3 regions of the Phenylobacterium sp. genome follow, and region 3 is predicted to be linked to each of the others. Evidence: predicted binding sites of a transcription regulator. Region 3 holds the regulator's gene; each other region holds the start of a gene.

Region 1 (5,196 bases), 2.7 Mb from region 3:
CTGCGGGGGCGGCGCGTCGGGGGACAGACATTGTTTCAGCGTTCGTTCTGGCTCGCGACCGCGGCCTTCGCGATCACGGGGTCCGCCGCGTTCGCCCAGACGCCGGCCCCGGCCCCCGCACGCCCCGCGACGTCCGCCGCACCCGGCCCGGCCGTCGGCGAGGTCGTCGTCGAGGGCACGGCGCCGCCCGTGCGCACCTCGATCGACCGTCAGAGCTACACCGTCGCCAACGATCTCCAGGCCACCACCGGCTCGATCAGCGACGCCCTGCGCAACGTCCCCTCGGTCGAGGTGGATGTGAACGGCAACGTCAGCCTGCGCGGCGATTCCAACGTCACCATCCTGATCGACGGGAAGCCCAGCGGCCGCTTCAAGGGCGAGAACAAGGGCCAGGCGCTGCAAAGCCTGCCGGCCACCCAGATCGAGCGCGTGGAGGTGATCACCAACCCCTCGGCCGCCTTCAATCCCGAGGGCAGCGCGGGCATCATCAACCTGATCACCAAGAAGACGTCGAAGCCCGGCTTCGGCGGCAGCGTGCGCGCGAACGTAGGCTCGGCAGGCCGCCAGAACGGGAGCCTCAGCGTCTCGCGCAAGGACGGTGACCTGACGCTGAGCGGCGACGTCTACCTGCGCCACGACTCCCTCAAGCAGGCGTTCAGGAGCGACCGCGAGTTCCAGGACCCGCTCGGCCCCGGTTTCATCAGCCAGGCGCTCCGTTCGGCCAACAGCGGCGCGTTTGACGTCATGGGCCTGCGCGGGGGCGTCGACTACGACCCGGACGCCAAGACGAGGATCAGCCTGGAGCTGGACTACAACGGCGTGACCTTTGACAGCGTGCAGATCGAGTCACTGCGCCAGACCATGGCGGCCGGCGCGACCCGGACGGCCTACGACAACGCGACCGCGCTGCGCCAGGACCGCGACAGCCTCGAGGCCCAGCTCAGCTATCGCTACAAATGGGCCGACGACCACGAGTTCACGGCCAGCCTGTCGCGCGAGCTGAACGACGAGGACCGCACGCGGCCGATCCTGCGCAGCTTCCTGTTCCCGGCCAGCGGCCCGGTGTTCGAGCTCAGCGACAACCGCAACCACTTCTGGGCCACGCGGCTGAAGGTCGACTATTCGCAGCCCCTGCCCGACGAGGCCAAGCTGAAGCTGGGCTATGCCTGGGACGCCGACGACAACGACTACGAGGTTATCTTCATCCGGGGACCGGGCGCGGGTCCCTACGCCATCGACCCCGTGCGCTCCAATCTTTTCCAGTTCGACCAGCAGGTGCACGCCGCCTACGTCACCTACGAGCGGCCGCTGGGCGAGCTGACGGCGCTGGCGGGGCTGCGGGCCGAGGCGACCCAGATCGATCTCGATCAGGTGACCCAGGGCCTGAAGGCCTCGAACGACTACGTCCGGCTCTATCCGAGCCTGCACCTCACCTACAAACTGAGCGACATCCAGCAGCTCAAGGCCAGCTATTCGCGGCGTGTGCAGCGGCCGCAGGCGCAGGACTACAACCCGTTCCGCGTCTATGTGAATCCGACGAACCGGTTCCAGGGGAACTCGAACCTCAAGCCTCAGGTCACCGACTCGTTCGAGGCCGGCTACCAGTACCGCAAGCAGGGCGTGATCCTGCTCGCCACGGGCTACTATCGCCGGACCCGCGACTCGGTGAACGACGTCTTCCGCGACCTGGGCGGTGGCGTGATCCTGCAGAGCAAAGAGAACATTGGCCGCTCGCAGAGCGCCGGCGTGGAGCTGGTGGCCAACGGGCGGCTGCCGGGGAAGGTCACCTACAACATCAGCGGCAACGCGGTCTGGAACGAGATCGACGCCCGCGATCTCGGTTTCGGCTCGGGCGTTCGCTCGGCCTACACCGCCTTCGGCCGCGCCTCGCTGGGCTGGCAGGTGTCGGACAAGGACTTCCTGCAGGTGCAGGGGTTCGTGAACGGCAAGCAGCTGCTGTCGCAGGGCTACCGCAAGCCGCAGGTCGGGGTAAACCTCGGGTACCGCCACAAGTTCAACGACCAGGTGTCGGGCGTGGTCACGGTGCAGGACGTGCTGTCCACGGCGGGATTCACGTCGGTGGTAGATACGCCGCTCTACCGCGAGCGGAACCGCGCGGAGGCCAAGAACCGCGCCGTCCTGTTGGGTGTCACCTACACCTTCGGCGGCCGACAGCGCGACCCGGGCTTCGACTTCGGCGGGCCCGGCGGCTGACCATCTAGACTCCTCGCCTCCCAACCTACGTCCGAATTTGGCGGAATCCGGATGTTGACTCTGCTTGTTCCCGGTCTAGAACAAAAATGGAACAAAAGGAGTCCCAAAGCCATGTCCGATTTTCGCGCCAAGCGGATCGCCGCGCTGGTTGCGAAGGTCGCCGCGATCGAGAGCGGCGGGCGGGCGGACGCGGGCGTGCTGTCGTTCGGGGACGCGGCCCTGGACGGCAAGCTGTCGGGCGGCGGGCTGCCGCTGGGACGCTGGCATGAGATCACCGGCGCGGGGCTGGAGGCCGAGACCTCCGCCGCCCCGGCGGCCTTTGCGGCGCTGATGGCGGCGCCGCTGGCGCTCAGAGGCGAGGCGGTATGGGTGCTGCGCCGCGACGACCTCTGGGCGCCTGGGCTGGCCGGGCTGGGCTTCCCCGTCGAGCGGCTGATCCAGGTGTGCGTCCGCGATGAGACCGAGGCGCTGGCGGTCATGGAGGACGCGCTGGCCACGGTCGGGGTCTCGGCGGTGTTCGGCGAGGTCGAGGCGGTGGACCTGACCGCAGGGCGTCGGCTGCAGCTGGCCTGCGAGAGGCGCGGCGCCACGGGTTTCGTGATCAAGCGCCGGCCCTTCGGCGGGGTCGGCCGCAAGGAGGCCGCCGGCTCGGTCGCGGCCACGCGGTGGCGGGTGGTCTCCGCGCCGTCCGAGCCGCCGGCCGGCGAATTCGGCCTGGGGAACCCGCGGTTCTCCGTGGCCCTCGAACGCAGCCGGGGCGGTCGCTCCGGCGCATGGATCCTTGAGGCCGATCAGGCCTATTCCTGGGAGGCAGGCGATGTCGCGCATCCTCTGCGCCTGGTCGCCGACCTGGGCGATCGCGAACTGGCGCCGTCGCAATCCCCCGCCGTCCGACGCGCCGCCTAGCGCCCCCTCCACCGCTTCGCGGTCCCCCTCCCCCGTTGGCACGGGGAAGGAACTGGAGCCCGGCCGTTCGCGCCAAGTTCCTCCCCCGCGTGCGGGGGAGGGGGACCACGAAGTGGTGGAGGGGGCGCTGCCGCGTTCGCGCTGATCGAGACGGTGCGGCAGGTCCGGCGGCTGGCCGCGGTCAGCGTGGAGGCCTCTCGCCTCCGGCTGCACGTCGGGCAGAAGGCCACCGACGCCATGGCCCTGGTCCCCGAGCTGGTGACCGCCGACGTCGAGCCTGAGGCGGACGCCGCCGCCCTCACCGCCCTGGTCGACTGGTGCGTGCGCTTCTCGCCCGCCGTGGCGGCCGATGCGCCGGACGGCCTGTTCCTCGACATCACCGGCGTCGCCCACCTGTGGGGCGGCGAAGCCGAGATGCTGGCCGACTTCCAGGGGCGGCTGGCCCAGAACGCGCTGCCGTTCCGCGCCGCCATCGCCGACACTCCCGGCGCGGCCTGGGCCCTGGCCCATTTCGGTCGGGACGGGACGATCGCGCCGCCCGGCGGTCAGGGCGACCTGTTGAAGCCGATGCCGCCCGCGGCCCTGCGCCTCGACCCCGAGGCCGCCGCCCAGATCGAACGGCTGGGGCTGCGCCGGGTGGGTCAGCTGATGGAGATTCCCCGTGGCCCCCTGGGCCGCCGGTTCGGAGCCCGCACTCTCGAGCGGCTGGACCAGGCCCTGGGCCGCAGCGCCGAGGCGCTGCGGTATCGCCGCCCGCCGACGCCCTGGGTCGACCGGCTGGCCTTCTTCGAGCCGATCAGCGCGCCCGAGGACATGGCCCGCGTCACCGAAGACGTGTCCGCCAAGCTCTGCGCCCGGCTGGAGGCCGGCGGCCATGGCGCGCGCCGGTTCGAGATCGCCTTCCACCGCGTGGATGGCAAGACGCTGCCGCTCACCATCGGCCTGTCGCTGGCCGGCCGCGACGCGCGCCGCATTGCGCGGCTGTTCCAGCCCAAGCTGGAGACCGTCGACCCCGGCTTCGGCATCGAGTCGGTGACGATCTGCGCCTACGCCGTCGAGGCCGTGTCGGGCCGGCAGGTCCGCATCGAAACCGGCCCGGAGGCGGCGGTGGAGGAGGGCCTGGCCCCCCTGGTCGACCGGCTGGTGAACCGCCTGGGGCCAGAGCGGGTGTGGCGCGCGGCGCCCGTGGAAAGCCATGTCCCCGAGCAAGCGGTAGGCCGCCAGCCGGCCCTGGGCGCGACGCCCTCCGAAGCCCGCCCGTGGGACCGCGAGACGCCGCGCCCGATCCGCCTGTTCCGCCGGCCCGAGCCGCTGGAGCAGGTATTCGCGCTCCTGCCCGACGACCCCCCGCGGCAGTTCCGCTGGCGCGGCCGCGTGCATCAGGTGCGCCGCGCCGAGGGCCCCGAACGGATCGGCGAGGAGTGGTGGCGGCGCGAGATCGGCGACGTCTCGATCACCCACGTCCGCGATTACTACCGCGTGGAGGATCAGGACGGCGGCCGCTTCTGGCTGTTCCGCGCCGGCCTCTACGGCGACCCCGACGCCCCCGCCAAGTGGTGGCTGCACGGCCTGTTCGCCTGAGGGTCACATGATCCGCTACGCCGAACTCCAGACCACCACGAACTTCTCGTTCCTGCGCGGGGCCTCGCATCCCTGGGAGCTGGTCACCGGGGCCGATGCGCTGGGGCTGGAGGCCATCGGCATCTGCGACCGCAACAGCCTGGCCGGGGTGGTGCGCGCGTGGCGCCAGATGCAGGAGCTGCGCGAGAGCGGCTCGAAGATCCGCGCGCTCACCGGCTGCCGGCTCGACTTCGTCGACGGCACGCCCAGCCTGGTCGTCTATCCCTCCGACCGCGAGGCCTACGGCCGGCTCACCAAGCTGCTCACCGCCGGCCAGATGCGTTCGCAGAAGGGCGAGTGCGAGCTGCACTGGGAGGACTTCGCCGCTCACGCCGAGGGCCAGCTCACGCTGGTGGTCCCGCCCGACCGGCTGGACGAGGCGTTCGAGGGCGAGCTACGCCGGTTGACCCACGAGCTGCCCGACGTCTGGCTGGCGGCCTCGCGCCGCTATGGCCC
Region 2 (5,196 bases), 960 kb from region 3:
AGGGAGGCCTGGCCGTCTACGGTCCAGAGCGTGTCGGGCGGCCCGACCCCGGCCAGGCGCAGGCGCCGGGCCGCGGCGCGCCAGCCGTCGAAGTCGGTCTCATGGGCCAGCCGGACCACCTGCATCAGAAGAGGTCCAGCTGCCGGGGTTCGAGGCGGGCGCGCAGGTCGGCGCGGTCGGTGAGCGCGCCGGGCGACCAGTCGGCGCAGATCAGGAACGGCTTCAGCGTGTTCACCCGACGCGACAGGCGGCCGATGTCGGCCAGGGTCAGGCGGGTGTGGCGGCGCGTGCCGATGATGCGGTCCACCACCTTCACGCCCAGGCCCGGGACGCGCAGCAGGGTCTCGCGCGGCGCGGTGTTCACGTCGACAGGGAAGTCGCCGCGGTTGCGCAACGCCCAGGCCAGCTTGGGGTCGATGGCGAGGTCCAGGTCGTCGGCCTCGCCCACGATCTCGGCGCGCCCGAAGCCATAGAACCGCATCAGCCAGTCGGCCTGGTACAGGCGGTGCTCGCGCATCATGGGCGGGCGCGACAGCGGCAGGCGCGAGGTGGCGTCGGGGATGGGCGAGAAAGCCGAGTAGTAGACCCGACGCAGGCGGTACGCGCCGTACAGGCTCTCGCTGCGCTTGAGGATCGCGCCGTCGGTGGCGCTGTCGGCGCCCACGATCATCTGGGTCGATTGGCCGGCGGGCGCGAAGCGGGGCGCCCGGGTCTTGCGGCCCTTGTCCTTCGAGGCGTCCTCCGACACCCGAACCGCGCCCATGGCCTTGCGGATGCCGGCGGCGTCCTTCTCGGGCGCCAGCGTCGCCAGGCTCTCGTCCTTGGGCAGCTCGATGTTGATGGAGATACGGTCAGCGTAGAGGCCAGCCTCGTTGACCAGCGCCGGCGAGGCCTCGGGGATCACCTTCAGGTGGATGTAGCCTCGGAAATCGTGGTCCTGGCGCAGGGCGCGCGCCACCCGCACCATCGCCTCCATCGTGTAGTCGGCGTTCTTGATGATGCCCGACGAGAGGAACAGACCCTCGATGTAGTTTCGCTGGTAGAAACCCAGGGTGAGCTTGACGACCTCGTCCACCGAGAAGCGCGCCCGCGGGGTGTTCGACGTCACCCGGTTCACGCAGTAGGCGCAATCGTAGACGCAGAAGTTGGTCAGCAGGATCTTCAGCAGGCTGATGCAGCGGCCGTCTGGCGCGTAGGCGTGGCAGATGCCCATGCCGCCATCGGTCGATCCCATCCCCTTCCCGCCCACCGAGTCGCGCTTCACTGACCCGGACGAGGCGCAGGAGGCGTCGTATTTCGCCGCGTCGGACAGGATTTCGAGTTTGCGCTTCAGCGTGAGAGTGGCCACGCGGGGACAGTATTGTTCCGTATTTGTTCACGCAAGCGGCGCTGTGGCGATTTTGAGCTGAGAGCGCCCCGACCTGTCTGCACCGCAGGTCGGGGCTCGCGTCACCTGGGTGTCGGGGGCCCGGAATGTGACACGATCTCAAAAGCTTGGCTGAAGGCCTCCGGATCGACCGGAGGCCTTCGCACACCCGAACCGATCGGCGAGGGACAGGAACGCTCGATCGGCCCACCTGCACAATCGCGGTGGCGGCCGATGGTTCCGTAATTCCCGATATTCCGATGCACGCTCCTGCGCGATGCGTCAGTTCAGGCGCCAGATCTCGAAGTTGAGCAGCGAGGCGAAGGCCACCCACGCCGCGTAGGGCACGAACACCAGGCCGGCGGGGCGGTCGATGCGCCAGAACGTGAGCCCGGTGAGAACGACCGCGACGAACAGCACGGCGATCTCGGCCAGGGCGAGGCCCGGCTGACGCAGGCCGAAGAAGAGCCACGACCAGCCCAGGTTCAGCACGAGCTGGGCTGCGTAGAGACCGATGGCGCGGCGGCGGACCGGGCCGGACGAGGCTTGCCAGACCCGCCAGGCCGCGATGGCCATCAGGGCGTAGAGGGTGGTCCAGACCGGGGCGAAGATGCCGTTCGGCGGGTTGAACGCGGGCTTCTGGAGCGTCGCGTACCAGGTCTCGACGCTGGAGGCCGTGGCCATGCCGCCCAGCGCGGCGACGCCGAACGCGGCCGCCAGGGACACCAGCGCGGGGATCAACGCGCCTCGCAGAGGGCCGGACTTGTGGACGTCGGTCGACATGGGCATGGCCTCGCCTGGGAATTCTATCATCGCCAACGTCGCGGGCCGCGTTCCGATCCCCGCGCGGGGTCAGGCGCGCAGAAGGCGGATCGCAGCCTCGCGCTGCGGGTCCGACTTTAGCGCAAGATCGGCCGCGCGGGTGGGTACGAGATGATCCGGCGCGATCCCTTCGTCGGGCTGGGGCGTGACGGGGAAGGTGGCCACCAGCGGCAGGTCCAGCGCGAAGCCGCACTGCGGGAGGCGCAGGAAGAAGAAGGCGCCGCCGTTGATGCCGCGGCGGCTGCCGCCCGTGGGCTCGCCGACCAGCCGGCCCAGGCGGTGGGTCTTCACGGTCTGGGCGAACTGGAAGGTGGCCGAACTGTTGGTCGCGTCGATGATGGCGATGAGCCGGCCGTCGTAGCGGGCGCCGCGCGGGCGGATCGTGGAACCGCGCGGATCATCGTCCCACCGGGTGAGCCGGTAGAAGCCCTTCGCGTCGGCGCCCACCGCCTGGTCGCCCCAGTTGCGGAAGCTGCGGTCCCAGGTGGTCAGGAACGGGTCGAGCTCGGCGGGGGTGCGACGATAGCGGACGAAGCGCTGGGCGTCGGCGCGGACGAGCTCGCGGTCGACCAGCCGCTCCAGCAGGTGATCGCCGCACTCGGTGCCGCCGGCGTTGCCGCGGAGGTCGAGGATGATCCCCGGCGCCCGCTCGGCGATGGCCGCGTCGACCTCCCGGTCGAGCCAGGCGCGCCAGTCCCAGCGGCTGTTGTAGACGGCCCAGGTGGGCATGGTGATCAGGCGCGAGCGGTCGGGCAGCACCTGCGACGTCCAGACCGGGCCCTCGCGCGGGACGAACTCGGCCGAGCCGCGCTGGGCCAGGCGCTCGGCGCGGGTCAGGAGGTCGGCCGCGACCTCGCGCAACCGCCCGGCGCCGGTTCGCACGGTCAGGGCGACGCGGCCCTCGGCGAAGAGCCCGGGCGCGAGGCGCGGCAGGGCGGCGTCGGGCAGCGGCCACAGCTCCCGACGGTCGAGTTCGGCGAGGCGCATGCGCTTGCCGTCCGCGCCCCCATCGGCCGCGGCCAGGGCCATGAGGGCCGGCAGCAGACCTTTCGTGGCCTGGCCGCCGATCGCCACGACCTCGTCACCCGGATGCAGGCCGCGCACCGGGCCCGCGTCGCTCACGATCATGCGGCCGCCCAGCCATCGCCAGGTGAACGGCAGGCGGTCGCGGCCGGACTGGAAGAACGCCTCCCCCGCCCCCTCCTGGTTGTTCGGGTTGACGAAGGTGTGGCCGCAGCGGAGCCCGGCGGTGAAGGTGGTGAGCGCGAGCCACTGGGCGCCCGGATCGCGCGCCGCCGGCAGGTCGCGGTGCAGGCGGACGAAGCGGGCGGCGAGCTGGCGTTCGCTGTTGTATCGCAGCAGTCCGGGATGCAGCGCGCGGAACGCGGCCTCCACGATCTGGGCGTCGGTCAGCGCCGCGGCGCGGGCGGGTTGGGCGGCCAGGGCCGCGAGGGTCGCCAGGACGGCGCGTCGGGAGAACGTCATAGGGACAAGCTGCCTGGGCTCAGGCCGGATCGCGCCTCACTTCCGGGGTTTCGGACGCAAATTTCGGTTCTGAGCCGCGGCGGCGGGCGGCCGATGGGGCTTCGCCATAGGCGGCCAGGTAGGCGCGGTTGAAGCTGGCCTTGGAGTTGAAGCCGGCCTCGAACGCGAGATCGAGCAGCGGGCGGCGATCGCCGGCGGCCAGGGCGTCGTGCACGGCGCGGGCGCGCAGGCCGTTGATGAAGGCGGCGAAGTTCTGGCCCAGCCCCTCGTTCAGGGCGCGCGAGACATAGTGGGTGTTGGCGCCCAGCCGCGCGGCCAGGTCGGCCAGGGTGAGGTCGGGCTCGCGCCACCAGCCGGCCGCCTCGATCCGGGCGGCCCAGGCCTGCGCGGTCTCACGCCAGTCGCGGGGCGCGCGCTGAGCAAGCGGCTCGGCCGGCGAAAGGATCGGCCGGCGCAGGCTCGCATGACGCCAGCCCTCGATCGCCAGGTAGAGCGCCAGGGCGGCGATCACCAGGTAGAGGCCCAGCCGCTGGAAGTAGCTGAGCCGGCCCAGCCCGATCTCCCACAACTGGAAGCCGGCCCAGGCGGCGAGCGTGATCGTGAGCGCGATAAGGGCCCGGGTCAGCCAGCCCAGGGTGAAGCGCGCCTCGTCGGTGACCACGTCGCCCAGGCGGGCGCGGTAGCGACGCAGGCTGGCGGCCGACGCCAGCGCGTAGACCGACAGGCTGACGGGGGCCGCGGCCGCCAGGACGGGGGCGATGACCGTGTCGGGTCCGTCGGCCCAGGCGAACTTCTGCGCCGGCGGAAGCGCGAAGCAGACGGCGCTGTAGGCGAACTGAGCGGCCGCCGGCGCCAGGTGGATCGCCAGCGAAGGCCGCAGGGGCTGATCGGTCCACGCGCGGACATAGGCGAAAGCCAGCGGCCCCACCGCCAGCGGCGCCGCGAAGGGCGCGAAGGTGAGCCACGGCCAGGCGTCGTAGAACCCCGCGAAGCCGATCGTATAGGGCGTCAGCATGCCGACCAGCACGACGATCAGCGCGGCGAGACAGCGGTTGGCGGGCTGGTTGCGCGGGGTGGACGCCAGCGCGACAGCCAGCAGCAGAACCTGCACGCTCACCAACGCCAGCACCGCCGTGCGCCATCCGAAAACCAGCATCCCCACCGTCCGGCCTGAGTCCCGGCCTTGAGACTAGCGTGTTCGCGGCGTCCAGGGGTCAGCCAGAGCGCAGGCGAAGTGCGCCACCCCTGATTGTATTGCTTCGCAGATGCCCGCGATCATGATTGACTGGCGTGTGCGGAGCGCCATCCGCGTTGGGATTCGTCACGGCATGGGTTGGTCGAGTTCAGAGTGGGCGTCGAGCCATGAGCCGCCCGGCGGCCCGGGTCCCGGCGCGAAGGGTTGGCGGGCGCGCGGCGCGGACCTGCTGGTCAACGCGCGGATCCTGGTGGTCGAGGACGAAATCCTGGTGGCGGCGCTTCTGGAGGATCGGCTCGAGGCGCTGGGGTGCCGGGTCGTCGGTCCG
Region 3 (5,196 bases):
CCGAGCGGGCCGCGATCACCGCGGCGGTGGCGTTCGGGGCGATCCTGGCCGACCGGCAGGCGATCAGCCTGCATGCGCTGGCGCTGGCGGCCATGGGCGTGCTGCTGCTGCAGCCCGAGGCCGTGACCGAGCCGGGGTTCCAGATGAGCTTTGCCGCGACCGCCGCGCTGGTCGCCCTGGCCGAGGTCTGGCCGCGGCCGGTGAAGGAGATCGAGGTCCCCTGGTGGATCCGCTGGCCGCAGGCGGCGATGACCTGGACGGCGGCGAGCCTGGCGGTGAGCTTCGTGGCGGGCCTGGCCACGGGGCCTTTCGCGATCCAGCACTTCAACCGCGTCTCGACTTGGGGCCTGTTCGCCAACCTCGTCGTCGCGCCGATCTCGTCGTTCCTGATGATGCCGGGCCTGGCGCTGGGCGCGGCGCTCACGCCATTCGGCCTGGGGCAGGCGCCGCTGGAGGTGGCGGGGTGGTCGATCGGGTTGATGAACCAGGTGGCGGCGACTGCGGCCGGCGCGCCAGCGGCGCAGGTGGTGATCCCCAGCGCGCCGGACTGGGTGCTGCCGGCCAGCTTCCTCGGACTGCTGTTCGTCTGCCTGTGGCGCGGGCCGTTCCGGTGGGCTGGCCTGCCGTTGGCGCTGGCGATCCTGTGGGCGCCCCGGCCTGCGGCTCCGGATGTGTGGGTGAGCGCCGACGGGGCGGCGGTGGCGGTTCGGGAGGGGCGTGAGAGCGTCCTGCTGCGGCCCGATGTGAAGCTGTTCGGCGCTGAGTTGTGGTCGCGGCGACGCGGGCTGACGCCGGTGATCAGCGAGCCCGAGCGGGACGCGCGGTTCCAGTGCGACCGGTGGAGCTGCCTGGCGAAGGCCGAGGCTCCGGTGAAGTTGGCGGCGGCGTGGAACCTGAAGCGGCCGTTGAAGGCGGGCAGGTTGGAGGCGCTCTGCACGGGAGCTGACGTGGTGATCCTGCGGAACAGCTTCAAGCCGGAGAGTTGCGCGGCGCCGCTGGTGCTGACGGGGGCCGACTTCGCGGCGGGCGGCTCGGCCGAGCTCTATCGGCAGGGCGGCGGCTGGCGGATCGTCTGGGCGCAGGACCAGCGGGGGCGGCGGCCGTGGACCTGGGGGTATGACCCGCGATGATGTTCGCCAGGCCGCTGCGCGAGCGGGTCCGGTCGGGCGAGATCACCACCAGCGTGCGGATCTGGCTGACGCCGCGGGTGAAGGTGGGCGGGCGCTACCGGCTGCTGGACGGGTTCATCGAGGTGACGCGCCTGCGGGAAGTGGACCTGGACGACGTCACCGAGGCCATGGCGCGGGAGGGCGGGTTCGAGAGCCTGGAGGCGCTCATGAAAACCGCCCGCCACGGGCGTGGCGAGCGGGTCTTCATCGTCGATTTCGTATGGGTCAGTGGTAGCGGCGGATGAGGCCGACCAGCTTGCCCTGCACGGCCACCTGGTCAGGGCCGAAGATGCGGGTCTCGTAGGCGGGGTTGGCGGCTTCGAGGGCGATGGACGCGCCCTTCTTGCGCAGGCGCTTGAGGGTGGCTTCCTCGCCGTTGACCAGGGCGACCACGATGTCGCCCGAGACGGCGCTGTCGGTGCGCTTGATGACCACGAAGTCGCCGTCGAGGATGCCGGCGTTGATCATCGAGTCGCCGGCGATCTCGAGGACGAAGTGCTCGCCCGCGCCCAGGATGCTCTCAGGCACCGGCATGCGGTCGCGTTCCTGCTGGATCGCCTCGATCGGCGTGCCGGCGGCGATCTTGCCGAGGATCGGCAGTTCGCGGCTGTCGTTGGCGGCGACCGCGACCGCGGAGCCGGCCTCGACCAGCTGGGGTTTGAACGGGGCCCGACCCTTGGGCGGGGCGGCGGCGGTGGCCTGCTGCGGCAGCTTCACCACTTCCAGCGCCCGGGCGCGGTGGGGAAGGCGGCGAAGGAAACCGCGCTCTTCCAGGGCGGTGATCAGCCGGTGGATGCCGGACTTGGAGGCCAGATCGAGGGCCTCCTTCATCTCGTCGAACGACGGTGAGACGCCCGATTCCTTGATCCGCTCGTGGATGAACATGAGCAACTCATGCTGCTTGCGGGTAAGCATTTCAGGACCTCGCAGAACAAACCGCCAACTTCTGTCGATGTTCTCTAGGTGTTCCGCGTTAATGTCAAGTTACACCTAGGCCCACTGAAATCGTTGCGGTTTTTCTCATGTAGAGCCGACTCAGCCCAGCAGGGCGCGAGTCGCCGCGGTGACGTCGGCCTGGCGCATCAGGCTCTCGCCGACCAGCATGGCGCGGGCGCCGGAGGCCTCGAGGCGAGCGGCGTCGGCGGCGGTGAACAGGCCGCTCTCGGTGACCAGCAGGGCGTTCGCCGGCGCGAGCGCGGCGAGGCGCTCGGTGATCGCGAGGTCGACGGTGAAGGTCCGCAGGTCACGGTTGTTCACCCCGACGAGGTCGGCGCCCAGCCGTCCGGCGCGGGCCATCTCGGCCTCGTCATGCACCTCGACCAGCGCGTCCATGCCGTGGGCGCGGGCCTCGGCCATCAGGTCGGCGGCCAGCGCGTCGTCCACCATCGCCAGGATCACCAGAATGGCGTCGGCGCCCAGCGCGCGGCTCTCGGCCACCTGCCACGGGTCGACCAGGAACTCCTTGCGGATACAGGGCAGCGAGACGGCGCCGCGGGCGGCGGTGAGGTAGCTGTCGGCGCCCTGGAAGCTGGGCGTGTCGGTGAGCACCGACAGGCACGCCGCGCCGCCGGCTTCGTAGGCGCGGGCCAGTGCCGGCGGATGGAAGTCCGCGCGGATCAGGCCCTTGGACGGCGAGGCCTTCTTGATCTCGGCGATCAGGGCCAGGCGGCCGGGGCCGTGGGCGCGCTCCAGGGCGGCGCGGAAGCCGCGCGGCGCGCTGACGCCGGCCGTGGAGATCGCGGGGCGGGCGGCCTTCCGCTCTGCGACCTCGTCACGCTTATAGGCAGCGATCTTCTCGAGAATATCGGCCATCAGGAGTCCAGCGACCGCGGCGCGATCTCGACCAGCTTGTCGAGTGAGGCCTGGGCGCGGCCGTCGTCGATGACCCGGGCCGCCAGTTCGACGCCTTCGCGGAGGGTCTCGACCTTGTCGCCGACCAGGAAGGCGGCGGCGGAATTCAGCAGGACGATGTCGCGGTAGGGGCCGGGCTTGCCCTTCAGCAGGTCGCGGAGCGCCACGGCGTTCTCGGCCGGCGTGCCGCCGGTGAGGTCGGCCAGCGCGGCGCGCGGCAGGCCCACGGCTTCGGGCGTCACGGTGAAGAGGCGGACCTGGCCTTCGCGATACTCGGCGACGCTGGACTCGCCGGTCGTCGTCATCTCGTCCATGCCGCCGCCGTGGACCACCCAGGCGCGCTCCGAGCCCAGGGCGCCCAGCACCTGGGCCAACGGGGCCACCCAGCGCTCGGCGAAGACGCCCACGACCTGGCGCTTGGCGCCGGCGGGGTTCGTCAGCGGGCCCAGCAGGTTGAAGATCGTGCGGAAGCCCAGCTCGCTGCGGATCGGGGAGACGTGGCGCATGGCGCCGTGGTGCGACTGGGCGAACAGGAAGCAGATGCCGGCTTCATCCAGCGCCTTGAACTGGCGCTCGGGCCCGGCGTCGATGGCCACGCCCAGTTCCGACAGCACGTCGGCGGCGCCCGACTTCGAGGAGAGCGCCCGGTTGCCGTGCTTGGCGACCTTGAGGCCGCCGCCGGCCGCCACGAAGCCCACGGCGGTCGAGATGTTGTAGGTGTGCTGGCCGTCGCCGCCGGTGCCGCAGACGTCGATCGTGGGGTAGGGCGGCTCGATATGGATGGCCGCCTTGCGCATGGCCCGCGCGCACGCGGTGATCTCGCCCATGGTCTCGCCGCGCATGCGCATGGCGGTGAGCGCCGCGCCCACCTGCGCCGGGGTCGGCTCGCCGCGCAGGCAGGCGGCGAAGAAGTCGCCGGCGTCCTCCTCCGACAGCGTGCCGCCGTCGGCGAGGCGCATCAGCAGGGGCTTGAAGGCGGCGGACATGAAGGCTGACCGGCGGCGGTCAGATCTGCGCCAGGCGCTTCACGCCGGCCAGGTCGAGGAAGTTGCCCAAGAGTTCGTGGCCGCATTCGGTGGCGATGCTCTCGGGGTGGAACTGCACGCCGTGGATCGGCCGGGTCCGATGCTGGACGCCCATGATCTCGCCGTCCTCGGTGCGGGCGGTGACCTCGAGAACCTGCGGCAGAACGTCCTTTTCCACCGACAGGCTGTGATAACGCGTCGCCGTGAAAGGGTTCTTCAAGCCTTTGAAGACACCCGTGTCGGTGTGATGGATAAGGCTGGTTTTCCCATGCATCAGGGCGCGGGCGCGGACGACCTCGCCGCCGAACGCCTGGCCGATGGCCTGGTGGCCCAGGCAGACGCCGAGGATCGGCAGGGATTCCGGCGCCTCGCCGATGAGCTGGAGACAGATGCCGGCTTCGTTCGGGGTGCATGGTCCCGGGCTGAGCAGGACGGCCTCCGGCCGAAGACCCAACGCCTCGTGGACGGAGATCGCATCATTGCGATGGACAACCGTCTCCGCCCCCAACTCGTTCAGGTAGTGGACGAGGTTGTAGGTGAAGCTGTCGTAGTTATCGACGACGAGGATCATTGGGGTTCCATAGACGATTTCCAGCCGAAGTGGACTCCGCTTCGGCGTGCGCCGTCGTCAAATAAGGGTTCCAGGGACGCTTTCGAAGGGAATGCGCCATGGGGCTTTGCGGCGGAAGGCGCCTGGCGGGATGCTGCGGACATGTCCATGAGCGATTCGGCTCTCGATCCCCGGGAAGTGGCGCGCGCGCGTTCGCTGTTGAAGAGCCCTGTGCGTCGGGATCCGATGTGGCCGGCGCTGCTGGCGGCCACGGCGCTGGCGGTGACGTCGGTCGTGTTCGCCACGGTGATGGTGCTGGCCCCGCCGGTGCAGACCGAACACACGGCCCAGGGCGCGCCGGAGTAAGGGGCGGGCGACGCCCTGCGCGCCGCAGGCGCTGTCATGATCTGAACCACGAAATACACGAAATACACGAACAGGCACGAGGCGGCCCGCGGGCGGCGGGAGCCGGCTCGCTTTCGTGTATTTCGTGGTTTGGATTGAGGGCGCTTCGCGCGGGCGGCGCGTCAGCCGGAGGGGCGCCAGGGCGGTTTCGCGGGACGCGCCGAGGTGTGATCCGTGGCCATGGGCCGCAGGCCGG

What was found. The regulator LexA, encoded in region 3, represses DNA repair genes until DNA is damaged. The targets are predictions, from matches to a motif close to ATGTTCNCNANNTGTTCT.
Region 1: a site for LexA is predicted at 2,292-2,309, ahead of ACQ66R_RS14405 (ImuA family protein). Genes of this name have one in related genera too.
Region 2: a site for LexA is predicted at 1,361-1,378, ahead of ACQ66R_RS05950 (putative DNA modification/repair radical SAM protein). Genes of this name have one in related genera too.

Annotation. Positions count from the first base shown of each region.
Region 1 covers NZ_OZ260078.1:2,949,483-2,954,678, reverse strand. The annotation lists gene ACQ66R_RS14410 (TonB-dependent receptor domain-containing protein) at 31-2,214, shown strand; gene ACQ66R_RS14405 (ImuA family protein) at 2,326-3,120, shown strand; gene ACQ66R_RS14400 (DUF6504 family protein) at 3,328-4,701, shown strand; gene ACQ66R_RS14395 (error-prone DNA polymerase) at 4,709-5,196, shown strand, end outside.
Region 2 covers NZ_OZ260078.1:1,231,425-1,236,620, forward strand. The annotation lists gene ACQ66R_RS05945 (UdgX family uracil-DNA binding protein) at 1-125, opposite strand, end outside; gene ACQ66R_RS05950 (putative DNA modification/repair radical SAM protein) at 125-1,348, opposite strand; gene ACQ66R_RS05955 (TspO/MBR family protein) at 1,649-2,149, opposite strand; gene ACQ66R_RS05960 (S41 family peptidase) at 2,219-3,673, opposite strand; gene ACQ66R_RS05965 (helix-turn-helix domain-containing protein) at 3,693-4,829, opposite strand; gene ACQ66R_RS05970 (response regulator) at 5,002-5,196, shown strand, end outside.
Region 3 covers NZ_OZ260078.1:270,509-275,704, reverse strand. The annotation lists gene ACQ66R_RS01375 (ComEC/Rec2 family competence protein) at 1-1,130, shown strand, start outside; gene ACQ66R_RS01370 (ASCH domain-containing protein) at 1,127-1,414, shown strand; gene lexA (transcriptional repressor LexA) at 1,395-2,084, opposite strand; gene trpC (indole-3-glycerol phosphate synthase TrpC) at 2,205-2,981, opposite strand; gene trpD (anthranilate phosphoribosyltransferase) at 2,981-4,006, opposite strand; gene ACQ66R_RS01350 (anthranilate synthase component II) at 4,026-4,616, opposite strand; gene ACQ66R_RS01345 (hypothetical protein) at 4,764-4,961, shown strand; gene ACQ66R_RS01340 (hypothetical protein) at 5,123-5,196, opposite strand, start outside.